3 regions of the Devosia sp. FJ2-5-3 genome follow, and region 2 is predicted to be linked to each of the others. Evidence: predicted binding sites of a transcription regulator. Region 2 holds the regulator's gene; each other region holds the start of a gene.
What was found. Region 2 encodes LexA, which represses DNA repair genes until DNA is damaged. Its sites were predicted from a motif close to TGTTCNNNNTGTGTTCNG; they were not measured.
Positions count from the first base shown of each region.

Region 1: recA (recombinase RecA) is a predicted target of LexA. The motif match lies at 1,958-1,975, and genes of this name have one in related genera.
Region 3: ruvC (crossover junction endodeoxyribonuclease RuvC) is a predicted target of LexA. The motif match lies at 1,909-1,926, and genes of this name have one in related genera.

Region 1 covers NZ_CP104007.1:1,720,680-1,723,935, reverse strand. The annotation lists gene alaS (alanine--tRNA ligase) at 1-45, opposite strand, end outside; gene recA (recombinase RecA) at 801-1,874, opposite strand; gene araD1 (AraD1 family protein) at 2,155-3,150, shown strand; gene N0P34_RS08200 (aldo/keto reductase) at 3,222-3,256, shown strand, end outside.
Region 2 covers NZ_CP104007.1:2,142,957-2,146,212, forward strand. The annotation lists gene N0P34_RS10415 (IlvD/Edd family dehydratase) at 1-116, shown strand, start outside; gene N0P34_RS10420 (nuclear transport factor 2 family protein) at 1,108-1,497, opposite strand; gene lexA (transcriptional repressor LexA) at 1,497-2,204, opposite strand; gene glp (gephyrin-like molybdotransferase Glp) at 2,291-3,256, opposite strand, start outside.
Region 3 covers NZ_CP104007.1:739,268-742,523, reverse strand. The annotation lists gene ruvB (Holliday junction branch migration DNA helicase RuvB) at 1-673, opposite strand, end outside; gene ruvA (Holliday junction branch migration protein RuvA) at 746-1,363, opposite strand; gene ruvC (crossover junction endodeoxyribonuclease RuvC) at 1,360-1,866, opposite strand; gene N0P34_RS03690 (GGDEF domain-containing protein) at 2,170-2,994, shown strand; gene N0P34_RS03685 (YebC/PmpR family DNA-binding transcriptional regulator) at 3,062-3,256, opposite strand, start outside.

The DNA.
Region 1 (3,256 bases), 420 kb from region 2:
AAAGTAATCGACAAAGCTCGAACGGAGATCGTTTACGCTGGTCATCAACTAGCTTTCATGCGGAACGGGCACGAGCGCGCCCTTGAAGAAAATCGTGGCTTTTTATCGTGCAGTGAACCGGAATGTCCAGCATTGCAGCAGGCTGGCATGGGGGAAAGTGGCGGGGCCAGCGGGTTTGAGGGCGCTCCGGGCGGTGTGGGAGGGGAACAAGGGGCATTTGGGGTGGATCGGGAGCGGATTGGACGGGCAGCGCTGAGGTGAAGTTGGTGGGCGGAATGTGACATCGGGACTGTCCGCCCCCCACCCTCGATCCCTCCCCGCGAGGGGGAGGGAGGCGGGCCGGTGGGTGGGGCAATTTTCTGCGATGTCATTCCCGCGAAAGCGGGAACCCCTGTTGAGCGGAGGTCCCCGCTTTCGCGGGGATGACATGGGGATTGGACGGGCAGTGCTGGGCCGCAATTGGCGTGGAGATTGGGGCGTCGGGGCTGTCCGCCCCCCACCCTCGATCCCTCCCCGCGAGGGGGAGGGAGGTGGGCCGGTGGGTGGGGAGAAGTTGGGGCCAAAGTGTGCGTGCATTCGCTTCGCGCGCACGGGGCTCCCCTCGGGCTTGACCCGAGGGGCTCTGTCCCAGGGCCTATTGCCGGTATTGGGGCTCGCGTCGTGGCCCTCGGGTCAAGCCCGAGGGAAGCGCGCCGTTCCATTGATAGCGCCGTTCCATTGAGCAAGGTGCGGCCCTGACAAACAAAAAGACCCCCGCTTTTGGGCGGGGGTCGAAGTCCTGCATGGGAGGCGGAGGAGAATTATTCGTCGCTGCCGGAATCGTCCTCGCCGCCGGCAACGAGGAGAACTTCGCCGAGCAGGCCCGAACTCTCGCGCACACCCTGCTCGATGGTGGCGGCAATTTCCGGATTGTCCTTGAGGAACTGGCGGGCATTCTCACGCCCCTGCCCCAGACGCTGGCTTTCCCAGGAGAACCAGGCGCCGGACTTGTCGACGATGCCGGACTTGACGCCCAGATCGAGCAATTCACCGGTCTTGGAAATGCCTTCGCCATACATGATGTCGAATTCGACCTGACGGAACGGCGGGGCAAGCTTGTTCTTGACCACTTTGACGCGCGTCTGGTTGCCCACGATCTCTTCGCGATCCTTGAGCGCGCCGATGCGGCGAATATCGAGGCGAACCGAGGCGTAGAACTTCAGCGCATTGCCGCCCGTGGTGGTTTCGGGCGAGCCGTACATGACGCCGATCTTCATGCGGATCTGGTTGATGAAGATGACCAGACACTTCGACTTGGAGATCGACGAGGTCAGCTTGCGCATGGCCTGGCTCATCAGGCGGGCCTGGAGACCGGGCAGAGAATCGCCCATTTCGCCTTCGAGTTCGGCGCGCGGCGTAAGGGCCGCAACCGAGTCGACAACGAGCACGTCGATGGCGCCGGAACGCACCAGCGTATCGGTGATTTCGAGGGCCTGTTCGCCCGCGTCGGGCTGGGAGATCAGGAGGTCATCGACATTGACACCCAGCTTGCGGGCATAGACGGGGTCGAGAGCATGCTCGGCGTCGACAAAGGCGCAGATGCCGCCCTTGCGCTGCGCCTCCGCAATGACGTGCAGCGCCAGCGTCGTCTTGCCCGAGCTTTCAGGCCCGAAGATCTCGACGATGCGGCCCTTTGGCAACCCACCAATACCCAGCGCAATATCGAGGCCGAGCGAGCCGGTGGAGATAGACTCCACTTCGATCGACGCTGCCTCTCCGAGGCGCATGATCGAGCCCTTGCCGAAATTGCGTTCGATCTGGCTCAGCGCCGCAGCGAGAGCCTTATCCTTATCCATTGATCCACCTTCAACAACGCGAAGCGGCGAGCTAGCCATGATTTCTCTCCTTATTTCACGCTCTCGAAGGCTGCGCAAACGCGCTGGGATGAGAGAGCCTTGTTTTGCACCCGTGCTGCATTTGTTCTCATTTTGTTTCAGTCCTGTCAAGAGACAAAACCAGAACATCCCGCTTATCCCACAGTCTTCGTCCGGCCGTGATTCCATCCGGCGCGCCGCGGCTTCATCATAAGTATGATTTTTGACTGGACAGGCCGCGAGCTCTTGCGTTTTATGCGCGGGCCCGACGCTGGGGCAAAAGGGACGAGGATTTCTGACCATGCATCTTATTCAGTTTTTTGACGACAATGGCGCGCGCGCCGTCGGGGTGACCCGCAATGGTGAAACGCGCCGCGTCGAAGGATCAAGCACGGTCTATGAACTGGCGCTGGCCGCCATCGCGTCCGCGGAAGGTCTCTCGGGCATAGTCGACCAGCGCGGACTGGGCGCGGCCATCGACAAGGCGGCCCTTCTGGCCGAAGGACGGCTGCTGGCGCCGATCGATCATCCGGACAAGGCGCATCTGCACGTGACCGGCACCGGGCTGACCCATCTCGGCTCCGCCGCGACGCGCGACGCCATGCACAAGGCCAATGGCGAAAAGCCCGCAGCCGAGCTGACCGACAGCATGAAAATGTTCCGCATGGGGCTCGAGGGGGGCAAGCCCACTTCCGGCCAGCGCGGCGTGCAGCCGGAATGGTTCTACAAGGGCAATGGCAATATCGTCGCCAATCCAGGCCACCCCATCCCCTCGCCCGCCTTCGCGCTCGACGCCGGCGAAGAGCCGGAAATCGCCGGCATCTACGTCATCGACAATCATGGCCAGCCGCGCCGGCTCGGCTTTGCGCTGGCCAATGAATTTTCCGACCACGTGACCGAGCGCATCAACTATCTCTTCCTCGCGCACTCAAAACTGCGCGCCTGCTCGTTCGGGCCGGAGCTGCGGGTCGGCGATCTGCCGAGCCATATCGAGGGCACATCGCGCATCATTCGCGACGGCCAGGTGATCTGGGAAAAGCCGTTCCTCTCCGGCGAGGACAATATGAGCCACACCATCGCCAATCTCGAATATCACCATTTCAAATATGAGCTGTTCCGCCAGCCGGGCGATGTGCATGTGCATATGTTCGGCACGGCGACGCTGAGCTTTGCCGACGGGATTTCGACCCGGCAGGACGATATCTTCGAGATCGAGGAAGCCCAGTTCGGGCTGAAACTGCGCAATCCGGTGCGCGTCGAGAGCGAGAAGCCGGTGTTGATCAACGGGCTGTATTAGAACAGAAGCGCGCGCGCTTTACGCCGGGGAACTAACATGTCAGTTATTTGCCCGGTGGGGAGACACGGCAAATGAGTGCGCGCAGCTTCGACAAACGGCCTGTTGG
Region 2 (3,256 bases):
GGCAGGAAATCCAGCGCGGCCTCGTCGACCAGCTCGGCAACGGTGCAATTCTCAAACCGGCCGAAAAATACCAGCGGATCGCGCAGACCGAGGGCATTCCGCGCGACAACCACTGACAAGGTTTTTTGCGTCTCACTCCCTCGCCGCATGGCGGGGGAGTTTTTTATTGCCTCTCTCGTCCAAGGGCTTGCCGCTCAATGGGGCATGCCGAAGCGCCGCCCGGCTCCAGGGGAGCGTCGCGTGGACACGGTCGCGATGCCCTACGGGCACGGTGAAAAGCGGCTTTCGCCCCGAATTGATAGAAATAGAAGAGGCGAAAGCCGCTTCCCACGACCGGTTTTTTGGGCGCATGCCTTGAGCGGCCCCCTTGCGGGTGGTGCTGGGTCCTGCGTCGAGGCATGACCCCGAAAGGCAGAACCGGCACCGGCCGGTGGTCGACATCCACGCCCCCGCCCAGGCGACCCCGTGCGGCCCGTCTCCCCGCCCGACGCTTCGTCGGCGCCGCGTGTTATCGGCGGGAACGGGGCAATGATGGCACGGGAAAATGGGGACGGGGATAAGCGGGATATTTTTGGTTTGGAGAGGCCCCTCACCCCAACCCTCTCCCCGGAGGGGCGAGGGGGCGCAGGAGGGGATGGGCTTGGGGGAGGAGCTGTCAACCCCCGCGGTGTCATTCCCGCGTAAGCGGGAACCCCTGTTGGTGGGTGTTCAGTGATGAGAAACGGCGGCCCCGCTTTCGCGGGGATGACGCGGTGGTGCGCTGGAAGACGTGGTGTTCGGGCGAAATGGATTGCCCGGACGAGCCGGGCGATGACGGTGGAGCGAGGGCGCGCAACGCCTAGGCAGCGAGCTGATTGGCCGATAGCGAGGGCCCCCTCACCCCGGCCCTCTCCCCGAAGGGGCGAGGGGGCGCAGGAGGGGAGGGATCCCCACAATGTCATTCCCGCGAAAGCGGGAACCCCGGTTTGCCTGGAGGGAAAACGGAGGTCCCCGCTTTCGCGGGGATGACATGGTGGTGCGCTGGAAGATGGCATGTCGCGGCACCGAAAATAGGGCGTTGGAAACAACTGGATAGGTGATCCAGCGCGCGCCCCGGGATTACCTTGGCTATGTGATTTTGGGGAACGCGCTGAGGTGTTCGTGGCGGATGCGCCAGCCGTCCTGGTCACGGCCAAGGACCGTCGTGCCGCGACCGCTGCCTTGGGCGGGCTGGCCGTCGACCGTGGCGCGCCAGCGGAAGGTGTAGGTACAACTGGCAGCCTTGTCGCCAATGGCAGTCCAGTTGAGATCCTCAAGCCAGTAGGTTTCGTCGGCAAGCTTGCGCCAGGTCGCTTCGAACGCGGCGCGTGCCGCGGCGACGCCGGCGTGGGTGCCCGAGCTGAACCAGAATGTTGCGTCGGGATCGATGAGCGGCACGAGCAGGGAAAAGTCGTGCCGGTTGATGAGCTCGGCATAGCGCGCCATCACCGTTTCCGGTGAGGCGCGGTCCGAGGACATCAGTATTTCCGCAAGAGGCCGACGAGCCGGCCCTGGACCTTCACACGGTCGGGCGGGAAAATGCGGGTTTCGTAGGCCGGATTGGCGGCTTCGAGCGCTATCGTATTGCCCTTGCGACGGAGGCGCTTGAGGGTCGCTTCCTCGTCATCCACCAGGGCAACCACGATCTCGCCGGTCGAGGCAACATCCTGCTTCTTGATGAGCACGGTGTCTCCATCGAATATGCCGGCGTCGATCATGGAATCGCCGCGCACTTCGAGAGCGTAGTGCTCGCCGGGCCCGAGCATTTCAGGTGGAACGGCAATGGTGTGGGAGTGGGTCTGGATCGCCTCGATCGGCGTACCGGCGGCGATACGGCCCATGACCGGGATCGAAATCGGGCGAGCATAGTCGTCAGTGCTGCGCGAGGGGGGCGAGGCGACCTTGCCCAGATTGCCCTCGATGACTTCGGGCTCGAAGCGCACCTTCCGGCCGCCAAGCGAGGGGTTCATCGAATCGGGCAGCTTCACCACTTCGAGTGCACGGGCCCGATTGGGCAGGCGCCGGATGAAACCACGTTCTTCGAGGGCGGTGATCAGCCGATGGATTCCCGATTTCGAAGCAAGATCAAGGGCGTCCTTCATCTCGTCAAAGGAGGGCGGAATGCCGGATTCCTTCATCCGCTCATGGATGAACATCAGCAATTCGTGTTGTTTGCGCGTCAGCATTTGCCCCTTGACCCCAGAATCGGAACATAGACGGAACGACCATACGCGTTCCGTCTATGTTCTGCAAGAGTCCCTAAAAAGTGGCTCTAGTTTATGGGGAGGGCGTCGACCAGCGCGCCGATGGGCTGACCGGGATCATGTTCGGGCTGGACGATCAACATGTCTGCCTGCGCGAGGGACGAGGTATGGCCGCTATCGGTCTGGGCACTCGGCATCAGAGCCGGGCCGGTTTCCGTGTGCACCAGATGGGCGCGCATGAAATGGCGGCGGGCGCTGTTGGGCGGCGTCGGCGCGAGGAGGGGCAGGCGCCAGAAGTGCGGCTCCGCCTGGCCCAGCCAGCGGCGCAGGGCCGGGAGGATGAAGACGATGGCCGTGACCATCGCCGAGACGGGATTGCCGGGCAGGCCGAAAACCAGGGTTTTTCCGCGCGTGCCGAACATCAGCGGCTTGCCCGGGCGCATATTGATGCGCCAGAAATCGAGGGTCACGCCCAGATCTTTGAGGACATCCTGCACGAGATCATGCTCGCCGACGCTGGCGCCGCCAGTGGTGACGAGAATATCGGGTTCGTCAGCGAAGGCGAGGGCGAGTGTACCGCGGAGCAGGTCGACCCGGTCGGGCACGATGCCGAGATTTGCTATCTGGTCGGCATAGGGCGCGAAGAGCGGCGCAAGGCCAAAACTGTTGGAGGCGACGATCTGGTCCGGGCCAAGCGGCGTGCCGGGGATGACGAGTTCATCGCCGGTGGCGAGAAGCGCGATGCGCGGGCGGCGGGCGACGGCAAGCGAGCCGCAATTGGCCGCAGCGGCGACAGCGATCTGCATGGGCAGAAGGCGCGTGCCGGGCTCGACGAGGGTGTCGCCGGTGGTGAAATCATTGCCGCGGGGACGAATGGAGTGGCCGAGGCGGGCAGGGGCGGTGAAGCGCACCCTGTCACCTTCGCGGATGGCCTCTTCCTGCATGATGACCATATCGGCGCCGGGCGGGACGGGCGCGCCGGTGAAGATGCGGATGGCCTGGCAGGGGCCAACCGACCCGGCAAAACCGGCGCC
Region 3 (3,256 bases), 1.4 Mb from region 2:
GGCGCAGCAGTCGACCAGCGATACGCGGCGTGCCGCGCGACCGGCGCGCAATCTCGAGAGCACCATCAGGCGCCAGCGGCATGCCCATGAGGCGGGCGCCGCGCGTCACGATGCTGACCAACTCTTCGGGCGTATAGAAATTGAGCCGGACAGGGATGCCGAAGCGGTCGCGCAAGGGCGTGGTGAGCAGGCCCGCGCGGGTGGTCGCGCCGACCAGCGTGAATTTTGCCAGGTCGATGCGGACGGACCGCGCGGCCGGGCCCTCGCCGATGATGAGGTCGAGCTGGAAATCCTCCATGGCCGGATAGAGGACTTCCTCGATGGCCGGGTTGAGGCGGTGGATTTCGTCGATGAAGAGCACGTCGCGATCTTCGAGATTGGTGAGGAGCGCGGCGAGGTCACCTGCCTTGGCGATGACCGGACCGGACGTGGCGCGAAAGCCGACGCCCAGTTCCTTGGCGATGATCTGGGCCAGCGTGGTCTTGCCCAGGCCGGGCGGACCGACGAAGAGTACGTGGTCGAGCGCGGCACCGCGCTTCTTGGCCGCCTCGATGAACACTTCGAGATTGGCGCGCGCATCCGCCTGTCCCACGAAATCGGCAAAGCCGGACGGGCGCAGGGAAACGTCGAAATTATCGTCGCGGCCGGCGCTGGCGGAGGTCAAGGTGGTCAAGAGAGCAGTTCCATTCCGGGAATGTATTTTGACGCCGGGACGTCGAAGATTTTAGCGATAGGGCGGCCCACTCTACTGGCTCAGCTCGCGCAGGCCCAGCCGGATCAGCTTTTCGGTGGCCGTATCCTCGCCTTCCCTGGCGACGATCCGGGCGAGCACTGCCGACGCCTGCGCGCTGGAATAGCCCAGATTGGTGAGCGCGGAGACGGCATCGGCGACATTGGACCTGGCAATGCCCTCGCCTAGGGCCGCCTGCAGGCCAAGTGTTCCGGCGTCAATGGCGCCCACATCGGGGACCTTGCCCTTGAGTTCGGTGACGATGCGTACGGCCAGTTTAGGGCCAACGCCATTGGCGCGTCCGATCATGGCCTTGTCCTGCAACGCAATGGCACTGGAGAGTTCCGATGCGCTGAGCGTCGACAGAATGGCCAGGGCCACCTTGGACCCCACTCCCTGCACGCTGGTCAACAGCAGGAACCAGGCCTTTTCGGCCTGGCTCGCAAATCCGTAGAGCCGGATGAGATCTTCGCGCACGATGGTCTCGATGAAGACCACGGCCGCTTCGCCCACTTTGGGCAGGGTTTGCAGCGTGCGGCTGGAGCAATGCACCTCATAGCAGACGCCGCCACAATCGATCAGGACCCAGTCGTCGCCAAAGCTGTCGACCATCCCCTTGAGCTTGCCAATCAAATCAATGCCCTCGTTCTTTGCGCGGAGACCCGGTGATGGGCGTGGCAGATGGCGACAGCCAGCGCATCGGCAGCGTCGGCGCCCTTGAAACTCGCAGTGGGCAGGAGCGTGCGCACCATCAATTCCACCTGCTTCTTTTCGGCGTGGCCGGTGCCGACCACCGATTTCTTGACGAGGTTGGTGGCATATTCGGCCACTTCCAGCCCGTGCTGGGCCGGCGTCAGCAGCACCACGCCGCGCGCCTGCCCGAGAATGAGGGCCGAGCGCGGCCCGGCATTGACAAAGGTCTCTTCCACCGCCGCCTCGTCGGGGTGATGGAGGGATAGAACATCGGCGATGCCGGCGGCCAGCACCACAAGGCGCTCGGCGAGCGAGCCGTCGGTCGGTGGCGTCACCGTGCCGGCGGCCACGAAACTCAGCCGGTTGTCCAGCGCATCGACAATGCCCCAGCCACAGCGGCGCAGGCCCGGATCGATGCCGATGATTCGCACGGTTTTTCTCATGGCTTTCCTTCTAGCAGCTTCAATGAGACTACCAAGGCCAATGTGAACAAATTGGCAACACACCCATGAAGCCGGGGGGCGAGATAGATAAAATTGCTCTCCTGGAAGGAACGCCGTGTTGAGGAAGCGGGCCTACCGTTCGCCTCGGGAATTCAGGGGCATAGAATCATCATGACGTCACAGGACGCTTCGGGGGCATATCGTTGCCCCGATATCGCCATTGGACGCGGCTATCGGAAAGACACCGATTAGGGCGAGCAGACCAGCAGCGACGCAATACTCGCTTCGGGGAGCCGGTCAGCAATGACTGCCTCCGGCTATCCTGCAATTTCGACGAAAGTGTCCTCGATGTACCTGTCCCCTCAGATGGTAAACTCCCTGCAAGGCTGGTCCAGCGTCGCGCGCTGGACGGTGTTCGGCACCCTGGCCTGCGTGGTCATTTCGATCGTCTTCAATGCGCTGATGTTTCATGACCTGGAGCCAGAGGCGATGCGTCGCGCCTTGATCAGTTCCACCGTCTTGCCCATCGGGCTGGCCGTGCCCCTGTTTCTCTATCTGGGAATAAGGCTGCGTGGGCTGGCCATCACCAATAGGCGACTGGGATTGGTCGCCCGCACCGACAGCCTGACGGCCTGCCTCAATCGCGGTGCCTTTACGGCCAAGGTTGAGATGCAGTTGAGCGAAGGCCGCAGCGCCGGCGCCCTGCTCATGGTCGACGCCGACAATTTCAAGGTCATCAACGATCTCTTTGGCCATGACAATGGCGATGAAGCGCTGATGGTCATTGCCCGGGCGATCCGCGGCGTCCTGCGCGCCGGCGACCTCGTGGGGCGCATGGGCGGCGAGGAATTCGCCGTGTTCCTGCCGGGCGTCGACAAGAAGGCCGCCGAGGCCGTGGCAGAACGCATCCGGCGCTCGGTCAATTTGTCTAGCTTCTGCCCCGACGGCCGCCATCACCGCCTTGCCGTGAGCATAGGGGGTGCGGTGTTCGAGCACACAACGAGTTTTGCCGAGCTGTTCCGCATCGCCGACCAGCGTCTCTATGGCGCCAAGCGAGCCGGGCGCAACTGCGCCAATATCCAGTACACCACCGGGATGCCCACCATCGACATGCGTAAGCGGGCATAGGCCGGGCAAAAAAGCCCCCGCACGAGGCGGGGGCCGTTGGGTCAATTCGCTTCGGCCCCAGGGGACCTCAGGACGCCAGTTTCGCCGCGTCTTCGTCGCTCAGCTCGAAATTGGCGTAGACGTTCTGGACGTCATCATCTTCCTCGAGCGTGTTGATGAGCTTCATCAGTGTCGCGCCCTTGTCGGCGTCGATCGGGGTAGAGGTCTGGGGCCTCCAGATCGCCTTCACCGACTCGGCTTCGCCCAGCACCTTTTCAAGCGC